DNA from 2 places in the Bacillus sp. WC2507 genome. Region 2 is predicted to be linked to the other one. Evidence: predicted binding sites of a transcription regulator. Region 2 holds the regulator's gene; the other holds the start of a gene.
The links. Region 2 encodes LexA, which represses DNA repair genes until DNA is damaged. Its sites were predicted from a motif close to CGAACATATGTTCG; they were not measured.
Positions count from the first base shown of each region.

Region 1: a site for LexA is predicted at 2,038-2,051, ahead of ACUN28_RS18080 (YolD-like family protein). Genes of this name have one in related genera too.

Region 1 is NZ_JBQXPN010000001.1:3,410,392-3,418,150, forward strand. Features, by position in the region: gene ACUN28_RS18065 (SDR family oxidoreductase) at 1-162, opposite strand, end outside; gene ACUN28_RS18070 (hypothetical protein) at 472-807, opposite strand; gene gerPF (spore germination protein GerPF) at 1,017-1,232, shown strand; gene ACUN28_RS18080 (YolD-like family protein) at 1,436-1,771, opposite strand; gene ACUN28_RS18085 (hypothetical protein) at 2,218-2,625, opposite strand; gene ACUN28_RS18090 (hypothetical protein) at 2,867-3,085, opposite strand; gene ACUN28_RS18095 (peptidylprolyl isomerase PrsA) at 3,983-4,834, opposite strand; gene ACUN28_RS18100 (glycoside hydrolase family 25 protein) at 5,030-6,043, opposite strand; gene ACUN28_RS18105 (hypothetical protein) at 6,324-6,518, shown strand; gene ACUN28_RS18110 (GIY-YIG nuclease family protein) at 6,946-7,371, shown strand; gene ACUN28_RS18115 (hypothetical protein) at 7,711-7,759, opposite strand, start outside.
Region 2 is NZ_JBQXPN010000001.1:2,056,430-2,064,188, forward strand. Features, by position in the region: gene ACUN28_RS10955 (lasso peptide biosynthesis B2 protein) at 1-427, shown strand, start outside; gene ACUN28_RS10960 (nucleotidyltransferase domain-containing protein) at 429-1,616, shown strand; gene ACUN28_RS10965 (ABC transporter ATP-binding protein) at 1,628-3,427, shown strand; gene ACUN28_RS10970 (PadR family transcriptional regulator) at 3,657-3,980, shown strand; gene ACUN28_RS10975 (DUF1700 domain-containing protein) at 3,973-4,515, shown strand; gene ACUN28_RS10980 (DUF4097 family beta strand repeat-containing protein) at 4,516-5,322, shown strand; gene lexA (transcriptional repressor LexA) at 5,411-6,031, opposite strand; gene ACUN28_RS10990 (YneB family resolvase-like protein) at 6,173-6,829, shown strand; gene ACUN28_RS10995 (DUF896 domain-containing protein) at 6,875-7,114, shown strand; gene ACUN28_RS11000 (bifunctional metallophosphatase/5'-nucleotidase) at 7,156-7,759, opposite strand, start outside.

The DNA.
Region 1 (7,759 bases), 1.4 Mb from region 2:
TGTATTACCGTAATATTTTTTCAGTTCTTCAATTTTATCTTTTGAACGTCCACAGCCATATATATTCCATCCCAATTCATGAAATCGATCAACCATTGCACGGCCTAATCCTTGTGTCACTCCTGTAATAATTACAATCTTTCTAATGTCGTTTCGCGTCACGTACCTCTCCTCCTTTACAACATTGTACACTCTTCCTTTTCATTCAGCCATTTACTAAAGTATCAACTCATTTCATACTTTAGTAATAGTTTTTATATAAACAAAAAGAGTAACCATAACAGTTACTCTTTCTTATATATCAAAAAAATCATTATTTATTTTGTTATTGCTTTTAAATTTTAGCTTCTCTTTTCTGCATTTTAATAAAACTATATTTATGTTTACAGTGGGATTCATTCGAAAAAATTTTATACCATTTTTTCAACATAGAACAGTTCACCTCTATGTAAGAATCTTCATCTAGTCTTATTACATACTTTTATATAAATTCTCAATCTCATGTTGCAACTTTTGGAATTGTTCAAAATGCATAGTGATAGATTGACTGTTACCATAATCAACACTATGCTTCACAAATAAAACACCAGTGTCATGAAAAATTGCTTCCAGTTCTTTTCTGATGGATACTTTCATTATATGTGCTGTTTTAATAGCCGATATAATTGCAATTTCATTAAACTTTAATTTTATTTCATTTGGACAAAATGCTTCTTCAATCAATATAACTTCATTGCTATAAATAAGTGCAACAAGATTACTTGATTTTGCATCTGTTAAATCTACTTTTTTTATAACATTATTCATTACATTTTGCCTCCTCTGATTTCGTATATATTAATTATACAATTGTTATTTTTGATTACTCAGCCTTACATAAATTTTAACATACTTTTATTGTGGGATTAAGCTACACTTCAAACGTTTTACTATTCCACAATTTTTGTTACATGAACCATTTGGACTATAAGGCCATATAGTAGTGTTAACAAATGATTGTAAAGCGGGTGAAAACTATGCCCTCAATTGTAGGGAATTTAGTTGTACAAAATAGTAACGGTTCATTTAACTTAGGTGATTTCTACAACGTTTCTCCGAAAGAAAATACGAAGGCTTATAATGGATCTGGTGCTTCAAACGTTGGTTTTGTTGTTAATACTTTTAATGGCGTGAGCGCGACTAATACGTTTGATTCTGACCTTGCAGATCAAAACCAAGTGGGTACAGCCTAGTCCTATTTTTTCATCGTTCTGTTTAAGAATTTTAAATTTGTCCATACTATAATCAGGCTGTTACACAGCTATAGTACCCTATCTTTTTCTCCCTTTCCCTGGGGCTTAGCAGCTAGTATGAAGCTAGCTGCTTTTTCGTTTCATTTTTCTATTCCTCATCTAACATAACATAAAGGAAGCTAAAATTTAAATTTCAGCTTCCTTTATGTTATTTCAATAATATCCGAAGTATGAAATACGTAAGTTTTATAAAATGCGTCAGTACATATTACACTGTGCTTTAGCGGGTTTATATGCACAACTGTCATATAACTTGTAAGGATGTAGCCATCTTCAAAATATGTCACCAATATTTCTTTCTCAGACAATAATGACGTTAATAATTTATCAGAAATTCCCTCTTTTGCTTCGTTTGTTAAGAGCGGTTTTTGTACTTTAAATTTCTCTCCAATAACCTTTTGTATACTTAACAACTGTTCCGACATTACTGTAAATGGAACCCATTCTCTTTTTTCTTTTTGCACCTTTACATCATTCATTTCTTTATCTCCTTGATCATTTATCCACTCTATTTCACACACATTGTTCCTCAATTATTCATTAATAATTGCTAGGCTCATATTTTATCCCGCATTAACAGGTAGTGAAGCCCTTACCTCAAAATTCGCTATATGCGAGGACGGTAAGACGAAAATCAATTGCCCGTAAACGCTTAATTGGTGAAAACTAATAATTAGCGGAGGATGAACACCCTGCTAATTAAAGTTTCATTTTATTTCTAACTCTTATACTATCTATACCTACAGGAACATTCGTTCTAATTATACACGAACCTACGTTCTTTTGAAATGATTTATCCATCATTTATTTTTTCTTCATCAAATAAGCTTTTCACTTCTTATTTAATAGGACGTTCACCTATCAACTAAAAAAGCGACTTCATACAAAGTGAAGTCGCTTTTTCTAATATCGTATATTTCTATATTTATTTTTCTATCCTGACAAGTGTTCTTTCCGGAATACAAAGTTCATCTATATTAATATGATTTATTTTTAATTTTAATTCTCCCACTCGTTCTTTATCTTCATCACCAACCCAACAACTGAATAATTCAAAATAGTCCCCATCATTTAAATATCCTTCCATAATCGAGCATAAAGCTAATAGCTTTTTTTTAGCTTCTTTCTTCTCCCTTTCATTTTGCCACTCAACAAGTTCAATGCCCCAACTCGTTGAAACTTCATACGTGTAATTTGTTTGAAATTGAAACTCTTGTACAATTTCAAGCATACTTTCATCTGAAAAGCACGGTCCAAAAACAATTACATCATTAGAATCTGGATCCGTTAACGGAATTTCTACATTGCATCCTATATAACTTGCTAAACTCATTTTTACTCCTCCCATATTCGTATAAAAAATACTTTATATAAACATTTATCTACTTAAATATAAAATTCCTGCCTAAACTAAAAGGTTTTAAATTTTTGATTTTATTAACCCATCTATAAATGAAAGCATACATTATGAAGAACGAACTCACAAAATTTCTATGAAAAGAGAGCAATTTAAACACTCTCTTTTCGTACATACTATATAAAACTGTTTAAAAATACATAATTTCCTCTTATTATTACATATATTTTGGTTGTACTATTATATGTAATTCCCTCTCTGTCACTGTTTTTTTGGGGTTACGAAAATACTCTAATTCATATTTTAATACTTCATACTCAACCATCCCGATCTTAATCCCTTTCGTTTCTTTTAAAATAACTAATAGGTTACTTATATCTTCATCATACGATTCAAAAATCTTCCCTCCACCTTCTCTTTGAAAAATTACTTTCACATTTTCTCCCCCTATATGAATTATTTATCAATTCAATAATTCATTTAAAAGTATTCATTCTTTCCCATAAAAATTCCATACTAAAAAGAACATCCATCTTAATAGAATGCTCTGCTTTTCACTTCCTATAGCGTCAATATATTCTCAATACTATTGTATGTATCACCGATGATTTTATGAGTATTTTAGATTAGTTTGTTCCAATTTGTTTATGGCTATTTCAGAATGAAATACCAGCCCTTTTCATTTGTATGAACAATGTTCTTGTTGCACATTCTTTCATGTACTTTCTATACTCTTTTATTTTCTCCATGACGCTCAGTATCATGCCATGGCTCCGATGTTTCTTTGATTTTTTATATTCGCTACGCCCTAATCCTTCTTCTTTTAAATCAATTACATACAATTGAGCATAATCCGGATTTACTAACGATAATGAAGCAAATATATTTTTAAAGAAGACCCTATTTCCTCCCTATTCAAATAGTGTTTTCACTTCCATTGCTCTTGCAATATGATACACAAATTTTTTTCGACATTTTTCTACACAAACAGACATTTTTAGTGTATTCTATAGTAGAAGAATAATTAAAAGACTTATTCTTTGCTATTGAGAGAAGAGCCTGAGAGCCATATCAGGCTCTTCTTTGCTTATACACCATGTATCATTCTTCAAACTATGTTTATCCACTTCAATCAAATTAATCAATTAAAATATTATAATATCAACATTATATGAAGTACTTATTATCCGTCTTTTTAAAAACCATAATTTTCCATTGTAATTCTTAATATTTAAATGTAATATTGTATTGTCTTACTATCTATTTATAACTCACACACTAACTAGAAAAGGGAACCTACATAGGTTCCCTTTTCTAATTATAGTTACAGTCATTATTTCTTTTCTAGAAATTCAAATGTATCTTTAAATTCTTTATCGTTAACCTTAATATTAGCATCTTTCAATAAATCATTGACTATTTGTTGCTTCCATTTACCTGTCGTATCTTGTAGTCTTTGCTGTTCTAAATCTTTACGAATTTTATCTTTCACTTCATCAAATGGCTTCAATTCTTTTTTATCCGTCACTTTAATAATATGGTAACCATAAGTTGTTTTTACCGGATCGCTTACTTGTCCTGCATCTAATTTATACACAGCTTCCTCAAATTCTTTCGCCGTTTGTCCTGGAGCAAAACCAGTTATTTCTCCGCCTTGTTCCTTTGAACCAGTATCCTCTGAGTATTGCTTCACTAAAGCCGCAAAATCTTCACCATTATTTACTTTCTCTTTCACTTCTTTAGCAGTCTTTTCATCTTTCACTAAAATGTGACTTACCTTCATTTCTGGTTTATAGTTATCTTTTACATCTTTTTCTGTGACAGTCGCTTTAATCGCTTTCTCAAATGCAATTTCTGGCTTCATTTTTTCTTTTAATTCATCTTCATTTTTTAACCCAACTCGCTCTAAAGTCGATTTGAAGTTGTCACCCATTTTATCTTTTGCTTCTTCTACTTGTTTTTTTGCTTCTTCATCTGAAACTTTATATTTATCTAGCAACGCCTTACTTAACACCATTTGATATAAAGTACTTTCCCCATATTTTTGTCTTAATTCTTTACTTAACTCTTTCTCTGTAACATTTCCTACTTTTGATGTTACTACGTTGTCTGAGGAACCACATGCAGATAATGCCAGTACTACGCATGAAATAATTGTTCCTAAAAATAGTTTTTTCTTTTTCAATTCAAAATACCTCACTTTTATTATTATACAAGAATAACTATACGATACACTTGTGTAAACAATGTGTTTTCCACATGTAATTCATTTCATTTGAAAAAACTATGTATCATGCTCTTTTTGTTCAAATATTAAAGGTCATCTTACTATGTATCAGTAATATGACCCTTTGCGTATTCCTAAAAACATTTTAGCTACTTATACATACTTAATCGTTACATGTTCTTCCAGTATCCAATTATTTTTTCCGATATCTACCGCATTTTTGGCTCTTCCCCACACACGAAAAGATTTTGATCCATCAATATTACCTTTATAATTTATACATTCAGGCTCTGCATAGTAATTTACTTCGTACCCAACAGGATATTTTGAGGATGCATAAAACCATTTCACATCAAAATATTTTTCATATACCCACTGCTTATCGTTCCCCAAGCAAATCATATCTTTATCGGCACCTCCCCAATAACCATGTAAGACTAAATATGGCGTTTTTTGAGTGATTGTACCTGTAAACTGCGGATTCGCAGGATTTTCATATAAGTTTATGCCATATCCATCTGGATATTTTGAAATCGCAATACCAATACCATTTGATTGCTGTGTATTCTCTTTGTTAGATTGAATAGATTGATTTACTTGATCTGAATCTATAAACCAAGAAAGCGACTTATTTCCTATTAATTGATTCAAATCACATTTCCCAATACCAGGAACATTTCCCGAATCAGTATATTGCCAAATATCGCACGGATATGCTGGCTTATTCCCTCCATAACGAGGTATCCATACAAAATCAGCTTCAATATTACGTGCTCCAAATGATACATACGTGTGATGCCCCACATATAGCCCTACTTTTTTTGCACCTAAACGGCGTAATTCATCTATAAAAGCCTGTGTCCCCCCTTGCATATCCATCATCGTTTGAACTTCTACGTCCACCACCCAAAATTTAGCAGATTTATCACCACGACTCCAAAAATCTTGTGCCTCTTTCCTGGCATCAGCAATAGATATAAAACGGCAAAATGCATAATTACCAAATGAAATACTGCGTTTCTTCATTTCATTCACATAATTTTGATACATAAAATCTACCGTATTCGAGCCATCTTGAACTCTAGCAATAACTAAATCTAGCCAAGATGCTGCAATATCCCAATTAATAGTTCCATTCCATTTTGAAATATCTATAATATACCCCATTACAATTTCACTCCTTTTTATTATCATATTCAAAGATCGTTTTATTGAAAGCCCCTTATGCCTAATACTAGCTATCTATAATATAAATAAAGAAAATCTATATTGTTTTTCAAAATATACAGTCTTTTAATTAAGTTTCTACTAATTTTCCACATTCTGATCACACTATAAAACTCCATATCATTATCAACTCAACTAAATTTTCATATTATATTAATACGCCTTTATAATCTAAACGAAAAATCGCAGTATACAATACTGCATCTTAGGAGCTGATTTCATGAAAAAAAAACCTATCTTGTTCAAAGTTCCACCAAATTCAAAACTAAAAGTTACATTTTTCGGTCCTTGTAACGAGGTAATTACAAATGTGTCTATAATTAATCAACTTTCCACACCTAAATGTCAAACTATTACGCAATATCCAAACTATAAGAAATACGAAACTGAAGTGCGATCATTATCCAATTGTTAATCCGTTCCTATTCACAATCCTTACAATTTGGTTAGCTAAACGACTTCAATAATAGATTAAAATTACTCATTTCATGATATTCCATTGATAATCTATTGATTTTTTACACGTTTTTATGAACCGAGCATATATTAATGTATGGAGATTATCCACTCATAAAACCTATCTTTCTTTAGAGCGTACTTTTTATGTATGCTCTTTTTTTATTTATCCCTCATTCTATACATATAAACCTGTTCACTTTTATATTTCATGAGTGGTAAACCCACCCACTCACTGTTTATAAACAATCTAATCAATGTGTACTCAACAGTACTCATTTATTTATTATACGTTCACTATAATTCTTGCATTTTCTTTCGATTTTTGAGAAATTGAAATGAGTTAATTTATTTTATTTTAATATCTTGATAAAAAGGTGAAATGTATGACTGTTGTACATATTAGGTGGTCTAAACTTTATAATTTATCTGAAATCAATCATTATGAAGAAGCTTTTTCAAAGGGGATATATACAATTTATAGAGTGTATCGTGGAAAAGAAAAATTACTATACATTGGAAAAACAAAAAGAAGTTTTTCGAAGCGATTAAATGAACATTACAAAGATTGGATTCATGGAGCAAGAGGAATCCATGTAAGGTTAGGGATTTTAGAATTTCCTAATGGCGGTAAATATTCTGAACAAAAATTATTAGATGTAGAAGCACTTTTAATTTCTTGGCATACTCCACTAGAAAACACCCAATGTACGAATTACTATATAGGTAGAGAAAATTTAGAAGTTATCGGCTTTGGACAAAGAGGATTAATTGATAAAAAAATAACTACTCAGTACTATGAATGGGTATGAACTCAGATTATAAATTAGTTTAAAAGAGTTTGACGCTCCTACCCCTAAAGTCCGCTGTGGTTTTTGACGTATAACAAGGCAACATACAGATCTATTCTTCGCCATTGAGAAAAGCGCTTGATCGCCATGTCATGCTCTTTTTCATTTAAACTGACCTCTGTTACATTTGTATATTGATTCAATCATCATCTAGCTACTAAATTGACCAACAATATATTAAAATTCTTTATATACTTAAGGAGGTCCATTTACCCATATATTTTAGAAAAACAATAATAATCCCCCACCATTTGGTGAAGGGGATTAACTAAACCTACAAAAAATGTTTTATTATCTTCATTATTCAGTTGGAGAAGGGAATCTTGCCGCTTCAAAGTGAACAGTATTC
Region 2 (7,759 bases):
GACAAAGCTTTTATTTTTAGAGGCTTTTATTTTTTTAGGGTGGGCGCGTGTACTAAAAAGTATTACCTTTTCCAAAGTTGCACCTTCTTTAGGGGATTACATGAACGAAACATCAGTTGCCAAAATTCACCGACACGGGGATACACTAAAGAAGGTGTCTGAAGCTATTTCTATTATGAGTCGTTATACTTTTTGGGAAAGTCAGTGTCTTGTTAAAGCTATAGCTGGGATGAAAATGCTCGAAAAACGTCACATTGAGAGTACTCTTTATTTAGGAACTGCTAAGGATAGTCATGGGGAATTAATTGCGCATGCATGGTTACGGAGCGGTTCTTTTTATGTTACTGGATCAGAAGGAATGGAGAAATTTACTGTCGTTGGATCATTTGCAAAGAGGCTAAGTGAGGACACTATTAAAGGAGAATAAAATGGAGAAAGATTTTGGTCTGAATGTAGAGTTCATGTCTAAGGAATTGAAACTTCTTTTTGCAATTTTGAAGTTACAAGATGACGAAACAGTACAAACTTACAGTAATGAATGGTTTTCGGATATTGATTGGGAGGTATTTCTTGAGCAAGCTGTGCATCATCGTGTTTATCCGGTGATATATCAAAAACTTAAACAAGTGGATGAGGAACTAATTCCTTCACATATTGTACAAACCTTGAATAGGAAATATAAAAAAAATACATTTCACATGCTGTATTTAAGTGCTGAAATGGAACGAATAAATAAACTATGTAATGAAAATGAAATCCGTATGATTTTTCTAAAAGGACCTGTACTATCTCAGGACTTATATGGGGATATTTCTTTACGAACATCCTGTGATTTGGACGTTCTAATTCCGATGCAAAATTTAGAAAAAGTAGAAATGCTACTTTTAGAGCAGGGGTATGTAAAAGATGATTATATTCAAACGATATTAAATGATTGGAAATGGAGGCATCATCATATAACATTTTTTCATCCAACAAAGCAGATTAAGCTTGAGATTCATTGGAGGTTAAATCCCGGACCTGGTAAGGAACCTGGGTTTGAAGAGCTTTGGAAGCGAAAGAGAAAAAGTACCCTTACGAGTAATTCTGTATATATGTTAGGGAAGGAAGATTTATTTTTATTTCTTGTATCTCATGGTGCAAGACATGGTTGGTCCAGATTACGTTGGTTAGTAGATATAAAAAAAATTGTCGATCAAGAACTTAATTGGAGTAAGATTCATAAATTAATGGGAAAATATCAAGTGCTTCATTTAGGAGGACAAGCACTAATTTTAGCAACTCAATTGCTAGGTGTACGACTAGATGAAAGGATGATGGAATTAGTAGAGAAAAAACATTCAAAGCAGTTAGCTCAAGAGGCACTATTTTATTTCAAGCAAATGATAAATTTGCATACCGAACCTGTCCCAGAAGAAGTATTTATCTATCATAGTCGACACTTATTTTCACTAATGTCTAATCAGCAAAAGATTTTATATATTATGAGCCAATTATATCCTTATCCAATTGATGCAAAAACATTACCGTTACCTAAATTTCTTCATTTTTTATATTTTCCTTTACGTCCGTTTTTATGCCTTTGGAGGAAAACAAAGAAGCTTGCTTTGTTATAGGGGGAACATCGATGAATCATATTATATATTTTATGAAGAAATTATATTCTTCAGCGGGAAAAATACTCTATGTGAATTTATTTGGTATGGTTTTAATAAGTTTACTTGAAGGGATAGGTATTATTTTATTAATTCCTATGATAAGTATGACTGGAATAATGAATATAGGCGAGGAGACTACTTTTATTGCACCTGTCTCTAGATTTTTGCAGGATTTTCCTAAAACAACAAGTCTAGTTTCTATTTTAGGTATATATATACTAATAGTGTTAGGGCAAAATTTACTACAAAGAAATATAACGCTAAGGGATGCGAGAACGCAACAAGCTTTTGTACGAGACTTAAGAATAGAAACATATAGTGTGATTTTAAAAGCAAAGTGGAGTTTTTTTTTAGAGAAAAGGAAAACAAATCTAATAAATATATTAACTACAGAATTAGCTCGTGTAAGTTATGGGGTTAATTTATTTTTACAATTGTTAGCTGCTATTCTGTTTACATTTATACAGGTGGGAATTGCATTTTTATTATCTCCTCAAATAACTATATTTGTTTTGGTCTTTGGCTTATTATTCTTGGTAGCTTCTCGTGTTTTTATAAAAAAAGCCCGAATACTAGGCGGTAAGACCTCAGAATTGGCAAAAGACTACCTTTCTGGTATAACAGATCAATTTAATGGAATTAAAGATATAAAGAGTAATACTTTGGAAGCATCGCGTTTAGACTGGTTACAATCTATAACAACAAAGATGAGTAATGAGCAAATGGAGTATATGAGAATAAGATCGAGCTCGCAATTGTTTTATAAAGTTTCAATGGCTATATTAATTGCATTTTTTTTATTATTGTCAGTAAGTATGTTTCAATCGCAACCCACCCAATTACTATTAATCATTCTCATTTTTTCTAGACTATGGCCGAGATTCATGACAATTCAATCAAATTTAGAACAACTGGCTGCAAGTATTCCTGCTTTTAAGTCATTGTGGGAATTACAAGAGGAATGTAAGGAAGCAATTGAAATGCAGGATATACATCAGCAAAAACATATAACGCCGATTTGTATAGAGCGAGGTATTGAGTGTAAGGATGTTTACTTTCGTTATAATAAGCAAGAATCTTTATACGCACTTCAAAATATTAATGTGCAAATTCCAATAAATAGTATGACGGCTATTGTGGGGCATTCTGGTGCTGGGAAGAGTACATTAATTGATGTTTTAATGGGCTTGATCCAGCCAGAAAAAGGTCAAGTTTTAATAGATGGTACGCCTCTTACAACAGATAATTTATTGCCATTAAGACGTGCTATTAGCTATGTACCACAAGATCCCTTCTTGTTTAATGCAAGTATAAGGGAAAATTTATTGATGATTGAGCCAAATGCAAGTGAAGAACAAATTTGGGATGCATTAGATTTTGCGGCCGCCGCTGAATTTGTACAAACGTTTCCAAATGGGCTGGATACACTGATTGGAGATCGTGGGGTGAGGCTTTCAGGTGGTGAACGTCAGCGACTTGTACTAGCCCGGGCTATTTTAAGAAAGCCGTCGATTTTAGTATTAGATGAAGCTACGAGTGCATTGGATACTGAAAATGAAGTGAAAATTCAATCAGCAATAGAAAGATTGAAAGGAACAATGACTATTGTTGTGATTGCACATCGTTTATCTACTATACGCAATGCAGATCAAGTTATTGTCTTAGGAAAAGGTGAAATTGTCCAAAAAGGTGAATTTAATCAATTGGCTAAAGAGAGAAAAGGTGTATTTCGAAATTTATTAGGGTCACAAATGGAAGTTGGTTCTTAGAGGAGAAAAGAGTGAATGAAGTTTTGTATTCAAGCAGTTCGAATTGAATAAAAGCCTGAGTAATGGTCAGTTATAATAGGACATTATTCGGGCTTTTATTTGTGCGGTTTCTACATTTAGGGAGTAAATATAAATGAGTACCTTGCAATAAACAATACTAAGTGGTATATTATGGATAAAACAGGTACCATGTATTGAACAGTACTGAAATGAGAAAGGGGGATTGTCCTTGAACGTTCAGTTTAAAAAAGGTGTGTTAGAACTGTGTGTTTTGGCACTTGTGAAACGTAAGGATTGTTACGGTTATGAACTTGTTCAGCAAATCTCAAATAAATTTTTAATATCGGAAGGGTCAGTGTATCCTTTATTACGTCGTTTAACGAAAGAAGGATATTTTCAAACGTATTTAAAAGAATCTACAGAGGGGCCACCTCGTAAATATTATCAACTAACTGAGCAAGGGGAGACGCAACTGAATTTGTTAGTAACGGAGTGGCGTGATTTTGCAAAAGGCGTACAAGAAATTATTGAAGGGGTGGAATGGGATGAGTAAAGAACAGTTCCTTAAAGAATTATCAAGTCATCTTAGAAAGTTACCGGAAGAAGAGAGGAAAGATATTTTATTTGATTATGAAGAGCATTTTCAGTTTGGGAGAGAAGAGGGGAAAACTGAATCGGAAATAATAAAGGGGCTTGGCTCTCCGAAAGTAATTGCGAAAGATTTACTTGCTTTGTATCGCTTTGATGAAATGAAAAAGGACCCATCTACTTCGAATATAACAAGGGCTGTCATGGCAGCGATTGGACTTAGTTTGTTTAATTTTATTATTGTGTTAGGCCCGTTAGTTGCAATTATCGCTTTTATATTTTCCTTTTGGGTCGGTGGGATTGCTAGTGTAGTGACACCATTTTTCGTTATTGCAAAAGTATTTATGGGTACTTTTATATGGTTGGATGTATTCGTTAGTATAACGTTTGTTGGAGTAGGTTTGTTGTTATGTATTATCGCTTATTATAGTACGAAGTGGTTTAAAAGGTTATGCGTACGTTATGTAGTATGGAACTTCAAAATGATAAAAGGGGAGTAGATGATGAAAAAAATATTGTTAGTAGCAATCACTTGTATCATTATTGGAGTAATAGGGATTTCACAAACATATGAAAAAGCAGTACAAACTGCAGAAGAAGGAAACAAAGAAGACGTAATAAAAAACGAAACACTAAAAAATATAGAAGTTAAGTTAGATGCTGGGGATATTGTTGTCCAAAAATCTCCCGATTCTTCTTTTTATGTAAAGCAATCAGGAGCTGTACGTAAACAAGAGATTCGTATTGCCGAAGATGGTGACACATTAAAAATTATTGGGGAAAGAGAAAAAGGTGCTTCATTTGATTTTTCTTTTTACAATTTCAAGTTTCAAACGTCTACAATGACTATACTAGTGCCTGAACGTTCTTACCAAGAGATAAAAGTAAATTCATCTGCTGGACAAATAGAAATAAGTGATGTGAAAAGTGATCGTGTAAGTGTTGAAACGCTTGCTGGAGAAGTAGATTTGAAACATGTCACAGCTAAGAGTGTGGAGGGATCTACAAAAGCTGGTGAGCTGAACTTTAAAAAAGTAATAGGGAAAGTAACAGCGAAGACGGCTAGTGGGGAAGTGCATATTATGGATCATGATCCTAAATATGATGTGGAGGCAAGTTCAACCGCTGGGGATGTAGATATTACTTTATTGGAAAAACCACAAGATGCAGTTATAACTGGGCAAAGCGCTGCTGGAGACGTGATGATTTTTAATGAAGAAAATAAAAATATAACAATTGGCAATGGTAGTAAAAAGATTAGTGGTAAAACAACTGCTGGCGATGTGACGATTGAAATTCGTTCATAAGAAATAGAATGTATGAAAATCTATCAAAATACAAAAAAGAAGATAGTCACCTATATAAATAAGGTGATTATCTTCTTTTTATTATTTTTTAATGTAAATCACGATATACACCAATTACTTTTCCGATAACTGACACTTGTTTTAAAATAATAGGCTCTAATGAAGAGTTTTCCGGTTGTAGACGGAAATGGTCTTTTTCTTTATAGAAACGTTTAACAGTTGCTTCGTTATCTTCTGTTAAAGCTACTACAATTTCACCGTTATATGCAGACTGTTGTTGGCGAACAACAACTAAATCCCCGTCGAAAATACCAGCTTCAATCATACTATCTCCAGAAATACGTAACATGAACACTTGATCTGCTCCAGCAACAATGCTAGCTGGAAGTGGGAAGTGATCTTCTACACTTTCAACTGCTGTAATCGGTAATCCAGCAGTAACTTTTCCGATAATAGGAACTTGAATAACAGATTGTGTTTCTGCATCCATTCGATCGTCACCTAAAATTTCAATTGCTCGTGGTTTTGTTGGATCGCGTCGAATATATCCTTTTTCTTCTAGTCGTGATAAATGTCCGTGCACTGTAGAACTAGAAGCGAGGCCGACTGCTTGACCGATTTCACGTACGGAAGGTGGATATCCTTTTTCTTGTACTTTTAGCTTAATAAAGTCGAGAATGTCTTGCTGGCGTTTCGTTAACTTTTCCATGTTTTCTAACACCTCGTTTTCTTTCATTTTTCTTATTAATAAGTATAACATGCGAAAAAACATTCTACAAACATAAGTTCGAACAAAAGGCGAATTTATGTTACACTGGAGGGAAATAATAGTGAGAAAGAGGGGTTCATAATGAATGCAATTATTTATGCGCGTGTGAGTACAACAAAAGAAGCACAAGAAACATCATTATTACGTCAAAAAGATGAATTATTGCATTTAGCTGAGCGCTATCAAATGAATGTTATTAAGGTGATTGAAGAGCAGGCTAGTGGCTATACAATTGAACGTGACGGCATATTAGAAGTGCTAGATACAATTCGAGACGAACAAATCGATGTGCTACTCATACAAGATGAAACGCGCCTTGGTAGGGGGAATGCGAAAATTGCATTAATGCACTGTTTACATAAAGAGGGAATAAAAGTATATACGCATACGCATAATGGAGAATTACAATTGTCGGATTCTGATTCGATGGTTTTAGATATTATTGGCATTGTTGAAGAGTATCAAAGAAAGATTCATAACTTGAAAATTAAACGTGGCATGCAACGCGCAGTAGAAAAGGGCTATCGTCCCGAAAATAATTTAAAAAATCGTAATTTAAGCGTAGGCCGAGAGAAAAAAGAGGTGCCAATTGAAGAAATTGTGCGCTTACGCAAAAGTGAACTTACTTTCGAAGAAATTGCGGCCACGCTTCGTGGATTTGGTCATAATGTTTCAAAAGCAACTGTACATCGAAGATATGTAGAATATACAAAGCAATTGCTTGATAAAGAGGACTAACTATTGTATGATAATAATCAGTTTTGAGTAAAAGGGGGATTCGAGATGCAAAGTCACGAACTCATTGAACGCATTAACTTCTTAGCGAAAAAAGCAAAAGCTGAAGGCTTAACTGAAGAAGAACAACGTGAGCGCCAATCGCTACGTGAACAATATTTAAAAGGATTTCGTCAAAATATGTTAAACGAACTTAAAGGAATTAAAGTTGTTAACGAAGAAGGTACTGATGTTACACCGGCGAAATTAAAAGCTTTAAAAAAGCAAGATAATGCAAAATTAAATTAAAAGATGGGCATAGCTGCCCATCTTTTTTATTGTTAAATTCGTTATTTAATAACTTTCCAGTTATTATTTTGCGTTGCTTCTATCTTTTTATGTTTCCATATATAGTTAGCGATAAGTTCAGACATATCTGTTGGTATGTCTTTTATTACGGGCTTATTTTGAAACATAAAAAAGTTCCCTCCGCCGCTTGCGCGATAATTATTCATAACGACGTCATATTCTTCCTTCATATTTAGAGGAGCGCCTTTATACTGTAAAGATTCTACTCTCTCGCCAATTGGTTTGGAAATGTTTAATACGTACGAAATTCCTTCCCACATATCGTAATTATAGTGTTGCGGTTTTGGTTCTATGTAGCTAGGGTTTACGATGATGGTTCCATCTCCTTTTAATGTGAAATAAGAAGCAGAGAGTTCGAGAGCATCTTTTATATCTGCTCCAGTTATTCTAATTACTTTTAATGTATTTGGATAAATATAATTAGAAACGATGTCACGCATTGTTACAAATTTTGGGAAACCTGGAGATGTATTATGGAACAAACTTGTACAAGAAATGGAAACATTGGCAATATCCATCTGTATTTTATTTATGAATTCAATAAAAGGATGGTCTTGTAAACGAGTTTGCATAACATCTGAAATT